DNA from 2 places in the Peribacillus muralis genome. Region 2 is predicted to be linked to the other one. Evidence: riboswitches for the same ligand, from Rfam matches in the RefSeq annotation. Region 2 holds a riboswitch; the other holds the start of a gene.
The links. Region 2 has a riboswitch for lysine ahead of ABE28_RS21875 (amino acid permease). Riboswitches for the same ligand answer to the same signal wherever they lie in the genome.
Positions count from the first base shown of each region.

Region 1: linked by a shared signal. The riboswitch ahead of ABE28_RS16680 (aspartate kinase) and the one ahead of ABE28_RS21875 (amino acid permease) in region 2 are both predicted to bind lysine.

Region 1 is NZ_CP017080.1:3,420,883-3,431,828, reverse strand. Features, by position in the region: gene ABE28_RS16700 (electron transfer flavoprotein subunit beta/FixA family protein) at 1-13, shown strand, start outside; gene ABE28_RS16695 (electron transfer flavoprotein subunit alpha/FixB family protein) at 85-1,062, shown strand; gene trxA (thioredoxin) at 1,259-1,573, shown strand; gene uvrC (excinuclease ABC subunit UvrC) at 1,676-3,448, shown strand; lysine riboswitch at 3,509-3,685, shown strand; gene ABE28_RS16680 (aspartate kinase) at 3,775-5,007, shown strand; gene ABE28_RS16675 (YslB family protein) at 5,071-5,526, opposite strand; gene ABE28_RS16670 (succinate dehydrogenase cytochrome b558 subunit) at 5,910-6,518, shown strand; gene sdhA (succinate dehydrogenase flavoprotein subunit) at 6,590-8,341, shown strand; gene sdhB (succinate dehydrogenase iron-sulfur subunit) at 8,359-9,132, shown strand; gene ABE28_RS16655 (acyl-CoA thioesterase) at 9,332-9,796, shown strand; gene ABE28_RS16650 (helix-turn-helix domain-containing protein) at 9,918-10,142, shown strand; gene ABE28_RS16645 (MarR family winged helix-turn-helix transcriptional regulator) at 10,364-10,807, shown strand; gene racE (glutamate racemase) at 10,818-10,946, shown strand, end outside.
Region 2 is NZ_CP017080.1:4,481,906-4,492,851, forward strand. Features, by position in the region: gene ABE28_RS21830 (hypothetical protein) at 3-284, shown strand; gene ABE28_RS21835 (spore coat protein) at 298-633, shown strand; gene ABE28_RS21840 (hypothetical protein) at 1,173-1,400, opposite strand; gene rodA (rod shape-determining protein RodA) at 1,452-2,624, opposite strand; gene ABE28_RS21850 (metal ABC transporter permease) at 2,763-3,644, opposite strand; gene ABE28_RS21855 (metal ABC transporter permease) at 3,641-4,564, opposite strand; gene ABE28_RS21860 (metal ABC transporter ATP-binding protein) at 4,575-5,330, opposite strand; gene ABE28_RS21865 (metal ABC transporter solute-binding protein, Zn/Mn family) at 5,343-6,266, opposite strand; gene ABE28_RS21870 (LacI family DNA-binding transcriptional regulator) at 6,853-7,815, shown strand; lysine riboswitch at 8,034-8,219, shown strand; gene ABE28_RS21875 (amino acid permease) at 8,318-9,769, shown strand; gene ABE28_RS21880 (glycoside hydrolase family 13 protein) at 9,820-10,946, opposite strand, start outside.

The sequences.
Region 1 (10,946 bases), 1.1 Mb from region 2:
TAAAGTGATTTAATGGTAACGGTTCGTCTTTAAATAAACTACACACAACAAATGGATAAAATAGAGCACAGGAGGTTTTTATAAATGGCTAGAAAGTTTCTTGTATTGGGCGAAGTTCGCGACGGTTCACTAAGAAATGTATCATTTGAAGCTATCGGTGCGGCAAAACTTGCTGCTGATGGCGGAGAAATCGTAGGTGTTTTAGTTGGTGACAGTGTTCAAAATCTCGGGAATGAATTGATTCAATATGGTGCAGACCGCGTTGTTGCAGTCGAAAACGTTCAATTGAAGCAATACACTTCAGATGGTTTTGCTCAAGCCTTGCTCGCCGTCATCGAGCAGGAAAAGCCGGAAGGCATTTTCTTCGGCCATACGGCACTTGGAAAAGACCTTGCCCCTAAATTGGCAGGAAAGCTTGAATCAGGATTGATTTCCGACGTGACATCCATTGAAGAAGAAGGCGGAAATATCGTGTTCACCCGGCCGATTTATTCCGGTAAAGCTTTTGAAAAGAAAATTGTTACAGGTGGGGTGGTTTTCGCGACGATCCGCCCGAACAATATTGAGCCATTGGCGAAAGATGAGTCCCGTTCCGGCGATGTAGCGGCATTGAACGTGGATATCAAGGATTTACGCACCATCATAAAAGATGTGGTCAGAAAAGCAAGTGAAGGCGTCGACCTTTCAGAAGCCAAGGTTATCATTGCTGGCGGCCGCGGTGTGAAAAGTGAAGATGGCTTTGAACCTTTGAAGGAGCTGGCACAAGTTCTTGGCGGAGCGGTAGGTGCATCACGTGGTGCATGTGACGCAGACTATTGTGATTATTCGTTGCAAATCGGGCAAACGGGAAAAGTCGTTACACCTGATCTATATATTGCTTGCGGAATCTCTGGAGCCATCCAGCATTTAGCTGGCATGTCCAACTCCAAAGTTATCGTGGCGATCAACAAAGATCCTGAAGCGAACATCTTCAATGTTGCCGACTATGGAATTGTTGGCGATCTTTTCGAAGTCATTCCATTACTGACGGAAGAATTCAAAAAGCTTAAAGTGAACGCATAAAAAGCAAAAACGCCTCGTATCAGGGATGAGACATTATAGTCTTGTCCCTTTCTTTTTTGTAATGCACGGGGACTTATGGGTGCATATTCCCTCTTTTTTTGGACATCCTACCACTGAAGCAAAATATTAGCATCGATTCTAGCAACAATGGTATACTGTCTTTAGTTATTTGAGTAAATTTGAGGAGGAATTATATATGGCTATTGTAAATGCAACTGACCAAACTTTCACAACCGATACTAGCGAAGGTGTCGTTCTTGTAGATTTCTGGGCTCCTTGGTGCGGACCTTGTAAAATGATCGCTCCTGTTCTTCAAGAGCTTGATACGGAAATCGGCGATACAGCGAAAATCGTAAAAGTCGATGTAGATGAAAACCAAGAAACGGCCGGGAAATTCGGTGTAATGAGCATCCCAACATTAATCGTCCTTAAAGACGGTGAAGTGGTGGATAAAGTGGTTGGCTTCCAACCTAAAGAAGCTCTTGCCGATCTTATTGCAAAACACGCTTAATAAGCGGGCCGCCAAAAAAAGCTTCAAGTCTCCGGACTTGAAGCTTTTTTCACTATCTTGATATATAATAATTGTAAAATGGGAGAACAGGAGGCTGAAAGCATGAACCAACAAATAAAGAATAAACTTGCCCTTCTTCCCGATCAGCCTGGTTGTTATTTGATGAAAGATCGTCAAGGAACGATCATTTACGTAGGCAAGGCGAAAGTGTTGAAGAACCGTGTTCGTTCCTATTTTACCGGGTCTCATGATGGAAAGACATTTCGGCTTGTAAATGAGATTGAGGATTTTGAATACATTGTCACATCTTCCAATATCGAGGCGCTCATTTTAGAGTTGAATCTAATCAAAAAACATGATCCAAAATATAATGTCATGCTTAAAGATGATAAAACATATCCCTTCATCAAGCTGACTGCGGAGCGGCATCCACGCTTGATCATTACGCGAAAGGTCAAAAAAGACAAAGGGAAATATTTCGGTCCCTATCCCAATGCTTTTGCGGCTAATGAAACGAAGAAATTGCTCGACCGCATCTATCCTCTTCGAAAGTGCAATACGTTACCGGATCGGGTTTGCCTGTATTATCACCTCGGCCAATGCCTGGCTCCATGTGTATATGATGTGGAGGAACAGGAATATAAAAAAATGGTCGATGATATCAACCGCTTCCTGAACGGCGGGCATACTGAGATAAAAAAAGAACTGACCGAAAAAATGCTGGAGGCATCCGAGGAGCTCGATTTTGAAAGGGCAAAGGAGTTCCGTGACAAAATTGCCCATATCGATATCACGATGGAAAAGCAAAAAATGATGACCACCGACTTCATCGACAGGGATGTATTTGGATTTGCCCATGACAAAGGCTGGATGTGCGTTCAAGTATTTTTTGTGAGACAAGGTAAATTGATAGAAAGGGATGTTTCCCATTTTCCCGTCTATGACGAACCGGAACAGGAACTGCTCACATTTCTAGGTCAGTTTTACGAGATTACCAACCATTTCAAGCCGAAGGAAATCTTGCTGCCGGAGTCGGTGGATGCCGAATTGGCTGAAGGGCTGCTTGGCGTGAAGACGATTCACCCAAAACGGGGACCGAAAAAAGAGATGCTGAAATTGGCGAATGAAAATGCCTCCATTGCGCTTCAGGAAAAGTTTTCTTTGATCGAGCGGGATGAAGAAAGAACGATCAATGCAGTGGAAAACCTTGGCGTGCAATTAGGGATTTATACCCCGCACCGAATTGAAGCTTTTGATAATTCCAACATCCAAGGTAGCGACCCCGTTTCCGCTTTGGTCGTGTTCATTGACGGTAAACCTGAGAAAAGGGAATACCGCAAATATAAGATTAAAACGGTCCAGGGGCCTGATGATTATGAATCGATGCGGGAAGTTGTCCGAAGAAGGTATTCACGAGTATTGAAGGAAGGTCTTCCGCTTCCCGATTTAATCATCATCGATGGCGGTAAGGGACATGTCGAGGCCGTACGCGATATTTTGGAAAATGAGCTTGGCCTTGATATCCCGCTTTCCGGTCTAATAAAAGATGAAAAGCACCGAACTTCGCAATTGATGATCGGGAATCCGCTTGAGCTTGTACCGCTTGATTCCAGAAGTCAGGAATTCTATTTATTGCAAAGAATTCAGGATGAAGTGCATCGGTTTGCGATTACGTTTCACCGCCAGCTGCGCGGTAAAAATGCCGTACACTCGCAGCTTGATGATATCCCCGGAGTCGGCGAAAAACGGAGAAAGCAATTATTGAGACATTTCGGTTCATTGAAGAAAATTAAAGAGGCCTCAGTCGAGGAAATTATCGGTGCAGGCATGCCAAAAGGGGTAGCTGAGGGAATCGTAAGAAAATTGCAAGAATAATCTTGCTCCTGATAAATCTCTATGCTATGATTAAAAGGAATTTTAACTAGACAACTTAAAAGTGCTGATAGAGGTGCGGAATTCAAGAGTAAAAACCTGGAGAAGTATGAGCTTCCATGAAGGGTTTTGAAAGGGAAGGACGCCGAAGGAAGACGAGACTCATACCTTGTTTTTCTGGTCCGACATTTAAAAAATGGCGGATTGTCAGGATGTATATCCTGGAGAGCTATCTCACTGTGCTTACAGGATAGAATATGTGATCACAGCAATGAGATATTTCTCATTGCTTTTTTTATTGCCTAAAAAGGTAGAGAGGGTGCATGAGGATGGCGTTAATCGTTCAAAAGTTCGGCGGGACTTCCGTCGGCAGCGTAGAAAAACTTAAAAATGTTGCCAATCGGGTAATCGAGGAAACGGAGAAGGGCAATGAGGTAGTCGTCGTTGTTTCAGCAATGGGCAAAACGACCGACCAATTGGTTTCCATGGCCCAAGATATATCCAGCACCCCAAGCAAGAGGGAAATGGATATGCTATTGACGACGGGGGAACAGGTTACGATTTCCCTGCTGACGATGGCCTTGCTTGAGAAAGGGCATGAAGCGATTTCCTACACGGGCTGGCAGGCTGGCATGCAAACGGAATCCATTCATGGGAATGCCCGGATATTGGACATCGATGCGTCAAGAATCCAAGCTAAGCTCCAAGAGAGGAAAATTGTCGTCGTCGCCGGTTTTCAGGGGAGTGATGTTAATGGGGAGATCACTACATTGGGGAGAGGCGGTTCCGATACGACGGCTGTTGCCATCGCTGCAGCGATCAATGCGGATAGATGTGATATTTATACGGATGTAACGGGTGTTTTCACAACGGATCCGCGTTTCATAAAAGGAGCGCGGAAACTGCAATCGATCTCTTATGATGAGATGCTCGAGCTTGCCAATTTAGGGGCAGGCGTGCTCCACCCAAGGGCTGTCGAATATGCAAAAAATTATCAAATCCCGCTTGAAGTCCGTTCGAGCATGGAGAGGGAATCAGGAACGATCATTGAGGAGGAAGCAACTATGGAAGAAAACTTAATTGTCCGCGGCATCGCTTTTGAAGACAGCATTACAAGGGTGACGGTATATGGCTTGCCCCAATCACTTGGTGCATTATCGACCATTTTCATGACGCTGGCGAAAAACCAGATCAATGTGGATATCATCATTCAAAGCATGACAGCAGAGGACACGACCAATTTATCTTTCTCCATCAAAAGTGAAGATAAAAAAGCGGCCTTGATCGTGCTGGAAAACAACAAAGACCAATTGGCATTTGAAAGGGTGGAAACGGAGGGAGGATTGGCCAAGGTGTCCATCGTCGGATCGGGAATGGTTTCGAATCCGGGAGTGGCTGCCGAGATGTTTGAAGTGATGGCCAATACCGGCATCCAAGTGAAAATGGTCAGCACTTCGGAAATTAAAGTTTCCACTGTCGTCAATGAAACGGAAATGGTGAAGGCGGTCGAAGCCCTGCATGAAGCATTTAAATTGGGACAGCATGCAAATGTGCTAGCTTGAATGTGCGGAGTCCAATAAAAAACAGACTTCCGGTAAAAAGGGTAAGTCTGTTTTTTGGGCTCATTAGATTGGATCTCTTGGATCCCATTGAATGGTGAATGTCACTTTTTTTGCGCGGCGTTTAACTTCTTCCGTTGATTCGCTGAGGAATTTTTTTTGCAGTGTGAACTGCTCGGCAAGAAAGCCGGCTTCAAGCTGGAAGTGACAATCAGGATGCAAATCGAGACGGCGGCTGATTATTTCACCCGTCAAGGACAATTCCATCTCGTTTTTTGTATACTTAAGGATTTCCAGATCGCCCCAACCGGCGCTTTGGAAAAATTCCATAACCTCCTGATCGCCATTCAGTGGGAATTTTCGTGCTAATTGTTTACCTGCCCAATAGAGAATTTTATTCGAGTCTTTTCCAAGGATATCGTTCAGAAGCACTTCCCTGATTAATTCATATCCGAAAGCCGGAACTTGGAACGTTTCCGTTTGAATTTCTTCCTCTATCGCTGCAGCAATATTTTTTTTCATAGTTTATCGCCTCTTTCTGTAAATCTATTATAAACGTTTTTCTTTTGCAAATTATATTGTTTTTTTATTTATTTAAAACACAATTGGAAAAAAATGATAATTATACCGAAATATTAATAGATTCTTACGTGATTTCACTAATAATAACCTTGACAAATAAAATAATAAGCAATTTTAGCCAAGAATATCTATTTTAAAAAAGAGATTTGTTGTATCCGTTTTCTTGACGCACATAGAAGTCAGGAGTAAAATGGACATGTCACATAATTGTAAGAAAGTATAAGAGAGCTTTTTGCACTCTATACTTTATTTTCACGCGGAGATAAAAGGTAGCCACCAGATTATCTTTGCATGATTTTTCACAAATTAAGGGGGGGCACTTAGTGGCAAAAAATCGTGAGTTTGGGAACCGTAGACTTCATTCACTTCTTGGAGTTATTCCAATCGGTCTATTCCTAATTTTTCATTTATCGGTAAACTTTATGGCAACAAAAGGGGAAGAGACGTTCAATGGGGCAGTTCATTTAATTGAGTTTACGCCCGTAAAGCTTTTGGTAGAATGGGTCGTAATCTATCTACCGCTTATTTTCCATGCTGTGTACGGAATTTATATTGCCTTTACAGCAAAAAACAACTTAGGGAGATTCAGTTTCTTCCGTAACTGGATGTTCATGCTACAGCGCCTAACTGGGATCATAACGCTGATTTTCCTTGTTTGGCATATTTGGGAGACTAGAGTTCAAGCAGCCATGGGTGCTGATGTTGATTTTGACATGATGGCAGAGATTTTCTCTAACCCATTCATGATCGTGTTCTATATTGTGGGTATCATTTCTGCAATATTCCACTTTGCCAATGGATTATGGTCATTTGCAGTGAGCTGGGGCCTGACGGTTTCACCTAAATCGCAAAAAATCATGACGTACGTTACTTTGATCATTTTCGTTCTGCTTTCTTATATCGGCGTTAGCGCAGTTTTCGCTTTCGTATAAGAAGTTAGAGTTCATTTATAGTATCCGGATAAAAAACATAGCTTTGCTAATGGAATAAGGGAGTGACAGAATTGGGTAAAGGTAAAATCATTATCGTAGGTGGAGGTCTAGCCGGTTTAATGGCGACGATCAAAGCAGCAGAGCTTGGGCAACAGGTTGATTTATTTTCATTAGTCCCTGTTAAACGCTCTCACTCAGTTTGTGCCCAAGGCGGAATCAATGGGGCAGTAAATACAAAAGGTGAAGGGGATTCTCCATTCATCCACTTTGATGATACAGTTTATGGCGGGGATTTCTTGGCTAACCAACCGCCGGTTAAAGCGATGTGCGAAGCGGCACCATCGATCATCCATATGTTTGACCGTATGGGCGTTATGTTCAACCGTACTCCGGAAGGTCTTCTGGATTTCCGTCGTTTCGGCGGTACACAACATAGCCGTACAGCATTCGCTGGTGCAACGACTGGACAGCAATTACTTTATGCATTGGACGAGCAGGTTCGCCGTTACGAAGTGGAAGGTCTTGTAACGAAATATGAGGGCTGGGAATTCCTTGGAGCCGTTATCGATGATGAAGAAACGGCACGCGGCATCGTAGCTCAGAACTTGACGACAATGGAAATTAAATCATTCCCTGGCGATGCAGTCATCATGGCGAGCGGGGGCCCAGGAATCATATTCGGTAAATCGACTAACTCGATGATCAATACAGGTTCAGCAGCATCGATCGTCTATCAACAAGGTGTTAAATATGCGAACGGTGAGTTCATTCAAATTCATCCGACAGCAATACCTGGAGATGACAAACTTCGTCTAATGAGTGAATCGGCTCGTGGTGAAGGTGGACGTATCTGGACTTATAAAGACGGAAAACCTTGGTATTTCCTTGAAGAAAAATACCCTGCTTACGGTAACCTTGTACCTCGTGATATCGCGACTCGTGAAATCTTCGACGTATGTATGAACATGAAGCTTGGTATTAATGGAGAAAACATGGTTTATCTGGATCTATCCCATAAAGATCCTAAATTACTTGATATTAAACTTGGCGGAATCATTGAAATTTACGAGAAATTCATGGGTGAAGATCCTCGTAAAGTCCCAATGAAAATTTTCCCTGCCGTTCACTATTCAATGGGCGGACTTTGGGTTGATTATGACCAAATGACTAACATTAAAGGTTTATTCGCTGCAGGTGAGTGTGATTACTCTCAGCATGGCGGTAACCGTCTTGGTGCGAACTCACTTCTTTCTGCCATCTATGGCGGTTCAGTTGCTGGTCCGAATGCCGTTAAATATATCGAAGGCCTTGGCAAAACTTCCGAATCCATTCCTTCATCATTGTATGATGGGTATGAAAAACAAGAGCAAGAAAAATGGAACAATGTCATGTCTCTTGATGGAACTGAAAATGCGTACGTACTTCACAAAGAACTTGGTGAGTGGATGACTCAGCATGTTACTGTAGTTCGTTACAATGACAAGTTGAAAGAAACGGATAACAAGATTCTTGAGTTAATGGAGCGTTACAAAAAAATCAACATCAATGATACGGCTAAATGGAGTAACCAAGGAGCTGCCTTCACTAGACAGCTGCAAAATATGATGCAATTGGCACGTGTAATCACGATTGGTGCGTTAAACCGTGATGAAAGCCGCGGAGCGCATTACAAACCTGATTTCCCGGAACGTAATGATGAAGAATTCATGAAAACGACAATGGCGACTTTCAAGGGCTTGGATCAAGCACCTGAATTCCATTATGAAGATATTGATGTATCACTAATCGCACCGCGTAAACGTGACTACACTACGAAACATTAAAGAGGGGGAGCAAAAAAATGGTTGAAACTAAATCTGAGACTAAAACAGTCCGTTTTATCATCACTCGTCAAGATACACCGGATTCAGCTCCTTATGATGAGGAATTTGAATTAGCATACCGTCCGAATATGAATGTCATTTCCGCTCTTATGGAAATCCGCCGTAACCCGGTAACGGTACAAGGCAAACATACGACAGCAATCGCTTGGGACATGAACTGCCTTGAGGAAGTATGTGGTGCTTGTTCCATGGTCATCAATGGCAAACCAAGGCAATCGTGTACAGCCCTTATCGACCAATTGGAACAGCCTGTCCGTCTTGCTCCAATGCGTACTTTCCCAGTGGTCCGTGACCTTCAAGTGGATCGCAGCCGCATGTTCGACTCGCTGAAGAAAGTGAAAGCTTGGATCCCGATTGATGGAACGTACAATCTTGGGCCAGGACCGCGTATGCCTGAAAAGAAACGCCAATGGGCTTATGAATTATCAAAATGTATGACTTGCGGCGTTTGCTTGGAAGCTTGTCCAAACGTGAACAGCAACTCAAACTTCATGGGACCACAACCGTTATCGCAAGTCCGTTTATTCAACGCACATCCAACTGGTGCAATGAACAAGGCAGAACGTTTAAATACAATCATGTCCGATGGAGGACTTGCAAACTGCGGTAACTCACAAAACTGTGTGCAGTCTTGCCCTAAAGGCATTCCATTGACTACATCGATTGCAGCATTGAACCGTGATACTGCCATTCAGCAATTCCGTAACTTCTTTGGAAGCGACGAAGTTTAATCATCAATTAGAAAAGAGCCTGTATCTTAGGATACGGGCTCTTTTCTAATTGAAATTCATCAAAAATTATAAGTATTTCATTAAATGAAGGGTGTAATTTTTAAATTAAGCAGCTTTACAGGAGAAAATCCTTTTCTTTATCTGTTTTTTCTTATAAAATGAGTGAATAGCCATTCATTTTCGAAAGGGAGTGCACAAGTTGGGCAGAATATCATATATCGATAATATAACGGAGTGGATCAATGATTTCTCTTTTAAACATGAGGTTAAGGTCCGCTTTTCGGAAACGGATATGTTCGGACATTTAAATAACACGGTTCCTTTCACTTATTTTGAGGAAGCACGTATAGAATATTTTAATAGTATGGGATTCATGAAGGATTGGACTGCTTTCACAAGTGATGAAATTCCGGTAGTGGCCGATCTGCAGTGTGATTATTTACAGCAGGTGTTTTTCAATGATCAATTGACGATTCATGTGAAAGCCGACCGTATAGGGAATTCCTCCGTGGACATTCATTACATGGGCACTAAGCAGGATGGTTCCATATGCTTGACGGGCAGGGGAACGATCGTCCAGGTCTCCAAGGCCACCGGCAAGCCGACTCCTTGGACGGAAGAGATGAAGCAGGGGATGTGCTATGCGGAGGTCGAACATTCCTGAAAAAATTTCATCCCATTAAGTAAAATAGTCACTCCCCTGCACTTGCCGACATACTATATCTTGACTAAATAGACACCCACTCCGGGTTTTATGCTGGTGAAGGCAAGGAGGGTAACATTACTTGACGGAGAACGAATTCACTCATAAGCCACTACTCACCAAAAGAGAAAAAGAAGTATTTGAGTTACTAGTACAAGACAAAACAACAAAAGAAATCGCAGGTGAATTGTTTATTAGCGAAAAAACAGTTCGAAACCATATCTCGAATGCGATGCAAAAGCTTGGAGTCAAAGGACGTTCGCAGGCAGTCATAGAACTCCTTCGTATGGGAGAACTTAAGCTTTAATGTGTTAACGATTAATACGTAAGCCTTATAAATATTTTCTCTCCCGTTCTATTTGGCAGCATATAAGGAAGTCCAAAACAATATCGTTGTTTTGACTTCTTTGGATGCTGCTTATTTTTATGCTGGGGTATCGCGGTTTCCAGGTAATCAATCTTGAAAATCATTTCACTTTCATCCAAAATGGTAGTATAGTAAGTTTCATGAAGTGGGGAGCTGGGTGTATGGAAGAAGAGAAGCAGGTTGCTTATGTAGCCGATATCGAGAAAGAATTGCGCTATGTATCGACGTGGCTTAAGCAAAGGGGAAGAGAAATTCTCCATGATTATAAAATTACCATTCCTCAATTCGTGGCTTTGCAATGGCTTTTTGAATCGGGCGACATGACAATTGGTGAATTGTCGACGAAGATGTTTCTCGCCTTCAGCACAACGACGGATCTGATTGACCGGATGGAGAATCATCAGCTTGTCCAGCGCGTAAAAGATGGAAAGGACCGGCGCGTGGTTCGTATCCACCTTCTTAGTGAAGGGGAACGGATCATTGAAGAAGTGATCAATAAACGGCAACAGTATTTGAGTGGGGTATTGGCCCAATTCAATGAAGCCGATATCGTTTCCCTACAAGCGATTCTAGCTAAATTACATCAAGAAATGAAAGAAAAATGAGGCGAGTTTTTTGAAACAACCAATAGGAATCATCGATTCAGGGGTAGGCGGCTTGACTGTAGCGAAAGAAGTCATGCGGCAGCTGCCCAATGAAAATATAATCTACCTAGGCGATACCGCAAGATGTCCTTACGGGCCC
Region 2 (10,946 bases):
GGATGATGGAACAGCAAAATTCTTTTAACAACCAACAGCAGTCCACAGGCTTAATGAAGCAGCCCCCGGAAATGGTTTCGGTGAAAGACAGCTTATACTTGGCCGATATGCTTGCATGGAATCTGAATGCAATCAAAAAAGCACATTTTTTTGCCACGCAATGCAAAGACCCGCAAATCATTGACGCTTTAAATCGTTGCGGACTCATGCATCAACGCCATTACGATACGATTTTGAACCATTTGGACCCAAACCAAGCTCAGACTCAACAACAATTCCAGTAAAGGAGGGTTCTTGATGCCCAATCAAAACAAAGTCCAAAACCCAGAATCTCCCGTAGCCAAAACACCGCAAATGAACGATCGGGATTTTATAAACGACATGCTCGCCACCGAAAAATACTTCTGCAACTCCCTGTCGGTTGCCTTGCATGAAATGAGTAACCAAGCACTATTCCAAGACATCTTCTCCGTCTCGAAAGAAAACCAGGAGATGCAGCGTGAACTCTATAACCTCATGTTCGAAAAAGGCTGGTACGGCTTGGAAAAAGCGCAAACCGCCAGCCTAAGCCAATCCTATCAGCAATTTTCAGGATACAAAAGCCAATTCCCATATGGCTCAAACATCCAATAATAATCTTGCAGGAGCTGAATTCAGCTCCTTTTTCCTTTGTTGTAAGCTAGCTTTATCTTATGCCATTAGAGGCAAAACTTTAATTCGCGAGTAAAACGGATCAGATTCGCAAGCAACCTTCTATTTTTACGAGATTTGCTCCATTTTCGTCCAAAACACCTGATTTTCTTGATGAAAATGGTTCATTTCATCGGCAAAATCCAATTTGGCGAGTAAACACGACGATTTGGCGAGTAAAGTCCCTTAATTGGCGAGTAAACCTGCTTATTTGGCGAGTAAAGTCCCTAATTTCGCGAGTAAACCTCATCAGATTCGCAAGCAACCCTCTATTTTCACGAGATTTAGCTCCATTTTCGTCCAAAACGCCTGATTTTCTTGATGAAAATGGTTCATTTCATCGGCAAAATCCAATTTGGCGAGTAAACACGACGATTTGGCGAGTAAAGTCCCTTAATTGGCGAGTAAACCTGCTTATTTGGCGAGTAAAGTCCCTAATTTCGCGAGTAAACCTCATCAGATTCGCAAGCAACCTTCTATTTTTACGAGATTTGCTCCATTTTCGTCCAAAACGCCTGATTTTCTTGATGAAAATGGTTCATTTCATCGGCAAAACCCAATTTGGCGAGTAAACACGACGATTTGGCGAGTAAAGTCCTTAAATTGGCGAGTAAACATGCCAATCTGGCGAGTAAAGCTCCTAATTCACCAGCAAGCATGCCAATCTGACACGTATACGCTTTGAATTTCGAAGTCTTTTTAATGTTCATAAAAAAAACCCCTTAGAAAGGGGTATTTCGTATAGCCGGTCCGTTTTTTCTTTAAATATCGGTTGAGAACATATATTTCTTGTAGTGATATCGGATGCTGAATATCAAGCCCATGGCCATCATGTTACCCATTAGCGAGCTTCCTCCGTAGGAGATGAAAGGAAGCGGGATACCGGTAATCGGTAAAAGTCCGACCGTCATGCCGATGTTTTGAAAGACGTGGAACGTCAGCATGCTTATGACTCCAACACAGATATATGTATAGAAGTTATTTTTCGTATCCATCCCCGTTTTGGTGATGTGATAGATCAATAGGAAAAACAGGGAAATGATGATGCTTGAGCCGATGAAGCCGAATTCTTCACCGATGATACTGAATATGAAATCCGAATGACTCTCGGGCAGGTACACTTCCCTTGAGCCGATGCCCTTACCGGTGGTCTGGCCAGAGCCGATGGCCAGTAAGGACTTGGTTAAGTGGTAGCCTTCCGCGCTCGCATAATTATATGGATCGAGCCAGGAGTAGATCCGGCCAAACTGATAGGTTTTTACCCCTAGGTATTTTTCCAGGAACTCTGGCTTCCAAAGGACAAAATAGAAGATCGTCGAAGCGACGACGAGTCCTCCTGACATGATTGGCAGCAAAATCTTCCAGGATATCCCTGATATGAAAATCATGCCGATCATGATGGACAGGATGACGAGCGCCGTACCCAAATCGGGCTGTTGCATGATCAGCATGAGCGGGGCACCCGTCACAATGCCGATTTTGATGAGCAGCCAAAAGTCCGTTTGAATGGTTTTCAGCGTGTTCTTTAGATGATGGTTCGAAATGACATTCGCCAAGGCTAAAATCAGGAACACCTTCATGAATTCGGAGGGCTGGATCGAACCGATTCCAGGTATGATGAACCAGCTTCTTGCACCGTTTCGTTCTGGTACGATGCTTTCTGGCATGATTATAAGCAAAAATAACAAGAACAAGCCGAATCCATAGGCATACCAGGATATTTTTTTTAACTGGTCCGAATCAAGTGTGATGAAGCCTAAAACGATTCCAATTCCTACTATATACCAAAAAATTTGTTTGATCAGGAAGTTTTCCGTGTACTGTCCAGTCGTTTGGGCACTGTAGATCGCTAAGCAGCTTCCCACGCATAATAACAGCAATATCGTGACTAAAGAAAAATCTATTCTTGATGAAAATTTATTTTGTTCTTCCATACTTAACTCTCCCTTAAAAAGGCTCCTGCGATGCATCTTCAAATACACTTATTCATTATACTTTAAACAAATAAAATCACAACTATATCGAAGAATAGTTTACAGGCCAATTCGCATGAAGCCTTTCACCTGGAAAAATCAAGCATGCATTTCTTTCGATCTCCTTCGTTTCAGGAATCTGCTTACCAATCCATGGCTAGGGGAAAAGAGAAAGGCCAGCCCGAATAGGGAAGCTGCGGCGCTCACCATACAACCAGAAATCGAAGCATCCAAAATGGTAGCTGAATAGTAGCCGATGATGGAGCTGAGCACCCCGATCACGATACTGACTTTGATCATCCCACTTAAACGGTCTGACAATAAATAGGCCGTTGCTGCAGGGATGATGAGCATGCCCACCACTAAAATCGAGCCAACACTATCAAAAGAAGCTACGGTAGTCAGTGAAATGAGGCTCATCAACAAATAATGAAACAACAGGACAGGAATCCCCATTGCGGCGGCAAGTGCCGGATCGAAGGAGACAAGCTTGAACTGTTTGAAGAAAGCGAAAATGAGGATGAGGTTCAGGATAAGGCAGCTTCCCACTATCCAAACGGCTTTCGGCCCGGCCTCGATGCCTCCTATTGTCATCGTGTTCCACGGAGTATAGGCGATTTCCCCATACAGGACGTGCTCAAGGTCAAAATCTATTTGTTGCGTATACAAGCTCACCAATACGATTCCCGTGGCGAAGAGGGAGGTGAAGACGATGCCGATCGCCGCGTCGGATTGAACGCCGGACGATTGGAAAAGCTGGATCAGGAATACCGTAAGCAAACCTAGCGCCGCTGCCCCGATCAGCATCGGAACGGAGTCGCGGGTCCCGGTTATCAAAAAGGCCAATACGATTCCCGGTAACACGGAATGACTGATGGCATCCCCTATCAATGTCATCTTCCTTACGATTAAAAAACAACCTAGAACACTGCAGGAGCTCGCTACCAAGGCTCCAACCAAGATAATCCAAAAATCATTCATGATGTATGTCTCCCTTTCCTTCTGCCTTGTTCGAGAGAATAATTCTTTTTCAAGGATATCCTTCTCCACACAGATGAAAGCACTCCACGTTTAGGAGCAAAAAGCATGGAAAAGAAAAACCATACCGTCGCCGATAAAACGATCAATGGCCCTGTTGGCAAATCATTGACGGACGTGCTGATGAGCGTGCCTGACATACCGCTCAGCATTCCGAATATCCCGGACAGGATGACCATGATATGCAGGCGCTCCGTCCAATATCTCGCGGAAACTGCAGGTGTGATCAGTAGGGATGCCATCAATACGACACCGACGGCCTGGATGCCGATCACGACTGCTGCGACAATCAGCATCATGATGAAATAATCAAGAAAAACGACCGGCAATCCCATTCCTTTGGCAAACCCCGGGTCAAAGGATAGTAACTTGAATTCTTTAAAAAATATAGTACAGGTGACGATCAGCACAAAGGAAACCGTCATCATCATATATACATCGGACATGACCATTGACGCCGTCTGCCCGAACAGGAACGTATCCAGACCGCTCTGGTTCCCATACTCACTCTGCTGGATTTGGGTGAGCATGACGATTCCAAAGCCAAAGAAGGAGGATAATACGATTCCCAAGGCTGCATCCTGCTTAATCTTACTGTATCTCGTGAGTATGCTAATCAAGAAAACAGCCACTAAACCTGCCACTGCCGCCCCAATCAGGAAGAAGGAAGTCGATTTCACCCCCGTCAGCATAAAAGCTACGCAGATGCCGGGTAACGCTGCGTGTGCGAGCGTGTCGCCAAGCAAAGATTGCTTTCTGAGATATGCAAAGCTGCCGATGACACCACTGCTTAATCCGAGAAACATCGTGCCAAGCAAAATCCACCTCGTATTTGGATCGGTCATGATATCCAGTATATTCATCGTGTACACCTCATTTTAATAAAAGGCCGGCCTGTGTATCCGATAGTATCGCTAAGCGGCCTCCATAGGTTTCCTGTAAGTATTCGGGAATGAACACTTCTTCTGTCGGACCAATTTTCATCACCTTTTTATTCAATAGCATCGTCCAATCGAAATATTCCTTAACGGTCGAGAGATCATGATGCACAACGAGAACCGTTTTGCCTTTTTCCTTTAATTCCATCAGTAATTGAATAATGGCTTTCTCGGTTGCTGCGTCGACCCCCACGAACGGTTCATCCATGAAATAGATATCCGCTTCCTGTGCCAATGCACGAGCCAGGAATATCCGCTGCTGCTGTCCGCCTGAAAGCTGGCTGATCTGACGGTTGGCGTATTCGACCATCCCTACCTTATCCAAGCATTCCATCGCCTTCTGCCTTTCGGCCTTACCTGGCCGTTTCAGCCAGCCAAGATGTCCATATCTCCCCATCATCACGACATCGAGCGCGTTGGTCGGAAAATCCCAATCCACCGATTCCCGCTGCGGTACATAGCCGATGCTCTTTCTCATTGATTTATACGTGGACCCCTTTATTGTGATGTCTCCGGATAACTTCGGAACCAATTCGAGTATCCCCTTTATCAAGGTCGATTTCCCCGCTCCGTTAGGGCCGATGATACCAATCAAATTCCCTTCCGGAACCTGGAATGAGACATCCTCGACAACTGGTTTCTTATGATAGGCAATCGTTAAATTTTCAACCTTCAAAGCCGCTTGCTCCATTTTTTCTCCCCCTTATTTCAAGGCATGGACGATTGTGTCTGTATTATGACGGACCATACCTATATAGGTTCCTTCCTCCGTACCCTTTTCACCCATCGCATCCGAGAATAATTCACCGCCGATTTTCACGCTGTGGCCCTGCTTGGCAGCTCCTTGAATGACAGCCTCGATCGCCTTCCTCGGAACGCTCGACTCTATGAAAATCGCTTTTATTTGATTCTTCACAAGGTAATTCCGCATATCCGTCACATCTTTTGAGCCATATTCCGACAATGTGTTAATCCCCTGAAGTCCTCTTACGTCCAAGCCATATGACTGTCCGTAGTAACCGAAAGCATCATGTGCCGTAACAAGCACCCTTTGGTCTTCCGGGATTTTATTTATTTCGTCTTGGACGTACCGATCAAGTTCCTCCAACTGCAAAACATACTTTTCGTAATTATCGAGAAACTCCGCTTCATGGTCTGGATCATTGGCAATCAGTTCCTTCTTCACCGCTCCTGCCGCAACGATCCATAGCTTTACATCAAACCAAACGTGCGGATCATGCTCTTTCGCACTTACTTTACGAAGCTGGTTCTCCTTAAAATCTTCCGTTACGGCAATCGTCGGCTTATCCTTGCCCATCATTTCAAAGATATCGGTCATCTTCCCTTCAAGATGCACCCCGTTATAGAAAATCATGTCAGCAGAATCCAAGGTCTTCACATCACCCTGTGTCGCTTTGTACAGATGGGGGTCGACACCCGGTCCCATCAAACTGGTGACTTCAACATGCTTACCGCCGATATTCTCAACCAAGTCGCCAATCATTCCTGTTGTGGCGACGACTTTCATCTTGCCATTGCCTTTTTCCTGTTCTGCCGTGCTATTGTTGCATCCCGTTAACAGGAGCACTGCAGCAAGCATGCCGCCCAGCATTTTTAGAACACCCATCCATATGCCCTCCTTTTTCATCTTTCTAAAAGTTTTTACCTTACGCAAATTTTAGTGTAAATTTTTTTACGTTGTCGCATATACTAAAAAGTTTCCTTTGCTCAACTTATTTTATACTATACACAAATATTCGAAATAAGTGCAACTATTTTAATTCTATAAGATATTTTTTTTGCGATGATTTTCACCAAAATAAAAACTGTCCGGAATGCCGCATTCCAAACAGTAAAGGGTGTTTTTTATGAAGATATAGTTATATGGTGGGCCGGAATGGTGAATATAAGAAGAGGACCTTCTGAAAATCGGTTATTTTGCGCTGTGCATTATACAATCTTCATTTTCCCGGTTTCAAAGATATTGCTAAGTACGCCAATCCCAATTCGATCCCGCATAGTGCTACCAGGGTGATTAAAGTTTGGAACATTTCATTCTCCCTCCTCCCTTAAGACTTCATTCAATCTTAAAGGATGAAACCCATATCATAACAAGCCCCCATGCCAAAAAATATCCAGTGGAAACAACTGCAATCTTGCTCTGAAATGGGTTTCATAGGGTACAATATAAAAAAAGAAAATCGGTGAATCCCATGACAAATATTAAAGAAATTGCCCAATTTGCCGGTGTATCCGTCTCAACGGTGTCTAGGGTATTGAATAATCATCCATATGTAAGCCCCGATAAAAGAGAGAGCGTATTACAAGCGATTGAACGATTGAATTATTCGCGGAACATCAATGCCATTCATCTTTCAAAGGGCAAAACGAACCTTATCGGCATCATCCTCCCCTTCACCAATCATCCGTATTACGGAGCTATCTTGAACGGCATCACTAAGCAGGCAAATGCAATCGGCTATCATGTCGTCATCTTTCAGACCCATTATGAAAGAGAGAAGGAAATCCAGGCTTTGAATATGCTGCAAATGAAGCAGCTCGACGGCATGATCATCTGCTCCCGGATTTCGGAAATGAAAGTCCTTTTGAGCTATCAAAAATATGGTCCGGTCATTTTATGTGAAGATACCGCTCAGGCTGAATTATCATCCATCAGCATCGATCATTATGCAGCTTTTTCCTGTGCACTCGAATATGTTATCGCTAAAGGATATAAGAAGATCGGCTACAGTCTAGGCCGTAAAAAAAGCAGGAACAGCTATCTTCGGGCAAAGGCCTTCGACGACATCATGAAAGAGCATTTGCTTATCAACAATCAGGATTGGCTCTTCGAGGGGAGCTATCATATTAAGGACGGGGTCCGTTTGTATCAGGAATGGAATTCGCTGCAAAACAAACCGGATGCCATCATCATCACGAATGATGACACGGCTGCAGGATTCATCCTGACCGCTAATAAATCCGGCATAAGGATACCTGAAGATGTAGCCATCCTGGGCTTCAATGATGGCAGCCTCAGTGAGATGCTCGATATCTCGACCATATCCTTGCCTTTGGAATGGATCGGGAAAATGGCAGTGGAGCTATTCGAGAATCCCGAAGTCATCAAACATGTGAAATTGGACTACACCCTTATAAAAAGAAAGACTGTTTAACATAGGCAACCTTGAGCTGCTTCTTCCCTTAACTAGGAAAAAATAACCACTTAAATTAACCATTGCTATATCTTTGAGATTATTTTATAATTTTAATATAGTAAAGTTTACTCAATCACTAGCAATCTTTTATAGATGGCAGGAGTAAATATCGTACGACGTCTTCTATTTTAGAGACGCAACGATCATTTTTTAAAATTGAATACTTCCTCATTTACCGATGAGTTAGAGGCTGCAGCTTATAAAAGTATAACGGACGAGATTCTGGAAGATTGACGACTCCGTTAGAAAGGGTAAGTTGCCGAAGTTAGGGTATATTCCATGTATATTCTCGCTGGCGGTGTTGCCGAACAGGAACATCACTGTCACGTTTTTTTTCAAAAACGTGGGGAGCTATCTTCGGAAGGATAAACGGGTTTATTATAAACAGCCGTCGATCTTTTTCGACTGCTGTTTTTTTATTTTTCCGTATCCTTCCAATAAAAAAGGAGTGTAACATCAATTGTCTAATTCTCAGTCAACATCAAGTCCTACTGAATTGAAAAGGAGCCTGAAAGCGCGGCACTTAATGATGATTTCATTAGGTGGAACGATTGGAACAGGTTTATTTTTAGCAAGCGGCGGCGCCATTCATTCGGCCGGTCCCGGCGGTGCCCTGGTGGCATACGCTGTCATCGGCATCATGGTTTATTACTTAATGACAAGTCTTGCGGAAATGGCAGCATACATGCCAGTGGCTGGTTCGTTCCGTGTCTATGCATCTAAATTCGTCGATCCATCCTTCGGTTTTGCAATAGGCTGGAACTATTGGTATAACTGGGCAATCACCATTGCTGCTGAATTGGCAGCCGTTGTTTTAATCATGAAGTTTTGGTTCCCTGATACTCCTTCCTTCATCTGGAGTGCCATTGCCCTAGTCATGATGTTCCTTATCAATTACATGTCCGTGAAAGGTTTTGGCGAAGCCGAATTCTGGTTTGCCATGATCAAAGTCGTGACAGTGGTCATTTTCCTGATCACAGGTGTTCTGATCATTCTTGGCATCATGGGTGGAAAGGATCCCATCGGATTCTCCAACTTCACGATGGGCAACGGTCCCTTCAATGGTGGCTTCTTCACGATTCTAGGCGTATTCATGGCCGCCGGTTTTTCATTCCAAGGAACGGAATTGCTTGGAGTGACGGCGGGTGAAAGCGAAGATCCGGAAAAAAACATTCCTAAGGCAATCAGATCTGTTTTCTGGCGCATTATCTTATTCTACATCCTTGCCATTTTTGTGATTGGCATGATCATTCCGTTTACGGATTCACGACTGCTAAGTGAAGATGTTGCCGTCAGTCCTTTCACGCTAGTTTTCGAGCGTGCCGGTCTTGCCTTTGCAGCCTCCATCATGAACGCGATCATCTTATCATCCGTACTTTCCGCCGGTAATTCCGGCATGTATGCCTCAACCCGTATGCTCTGGGACTTGGCACGTGATGGGAAAGCGCCGAAATTCCTTGGTAAGTTGGATAAACGGGGGGTTCCGGTCAATGCTCTTATCGTAACTGCTTTAGTTGGCTGCCTTGCATTCCTTGCTTCATTTTTCGGGGACGGCGTTGTGTATATCTGGTTATTGAATGCTTCCGGCATGGCCGGATTCGTTACCTGGGTCGGGATTGCGATTGCCCACTATCGGTTCCGAAAAGCATACTCAGCTCAAGGGCTTGACTTGAATGAATTACCATATAGGGCCAAGGGCTTCCCATTCGGTCCGATCTTCGCACTTGTTCTATGTATCATCATCATCATCGGACAAGGCTACCAAGCTTTTTCTAGCGACGGCATCGACTGGAATTCCATGTTCGTATCTTACATCGGCTTAGTTCTTTTCTTCGGCCTATGGCTAGGTTATAAATGGAAGCACAAAACGAAAATCATTCCCCTTGAGGAATGTGATCTTAAAAACAAATGATCCATAATAAGGACCTGGTCTCCTCCATTTAGGGAGACCAGGTCCTTTCGTCATTTCAAAAGATATACACGACATTCATAGGGGCAAAGAGGTTCGAGGGCAATTCCCGTTCCCTCCTGCCCATAGTTTCCGATCAGCTTTGTCGCAGTATGGGAAAGCAGCTCACTTGGCAGCGAAAAAGGGGCATGCTCCTCTTTAAAGTTGCAAAGCACCAGAAGCTTTTCTTTTTTGAATGCTCTTGTATAGGCAAAGATCCTTTCATCATCGGGAAGAAGCAGTTCATAACGGCCATAAACGATGATTTCATATTCTTTTCTTAATGAAATAAGCCTTTTGTAGAAATGAAAAATGGAATCCGGATCATTATAAGCCTTCTCTGCATGGATTTCGCGAAAGTTAGGGTTAACCTTGATCCAGGGGCTTCCTTTCGTAAATCCTGCATTGCGGGAATCATTCCATTGCATCGGTGTTCTTGCATTATCCCTGCTGCGGGCGTGGATGGCTGACATCGTTCTCTCTTTTGACCAGCCATTGAAATGGACGAGTTCGTCGTAGGAATTCAAGGTTTCGATATCCCGGTATTCATCGATGCTTGCAAACGTAACATTGGTCATCCCAAGTTCTTCCCCCTGATAAATATAAGGTGTCCCTTGGAGCATATGAAGACAGGCTGCAAGCATCTTCGCACTCTCGATCCGATACCTCCCGTCATTTCCATACCTTGAGACGACCCGAGGCTGATCGTGATTGTTCCAGTATAAACTATTCCAGCCGTTCCCTTCCAAACCAGTTTGCCATTTTGATAGAATCCGCTTCAAATCACTTAGCTTCCAGTCAGCGTCACTCCACTTCCCTTCCGGTCCTCCGCCTAAATCCATATGTTCGAATTGAAAGACCATATGTAGCTCATCGCGATTCCTTCCCGTATACAATTGCGCTTCCTCCGTTGACACGCCTGGCATTTCCCCAACTGTCATCACATCATATCGAGAAAGGACCTGTTGGTTGATTTCCTGAAGAAACTCATGTATCCGCGGGCCATTCATAAAATAGGGACTTCCGTCGCCATATTGCTTCTGATGATAGATGTGCCCGTCCGAATAGCTCTGATCCTTGGAAATGAAGTTGATGACATCCATCCGGAAGCCATCGACGCCCTTTTCAAGCCACCAAGTCA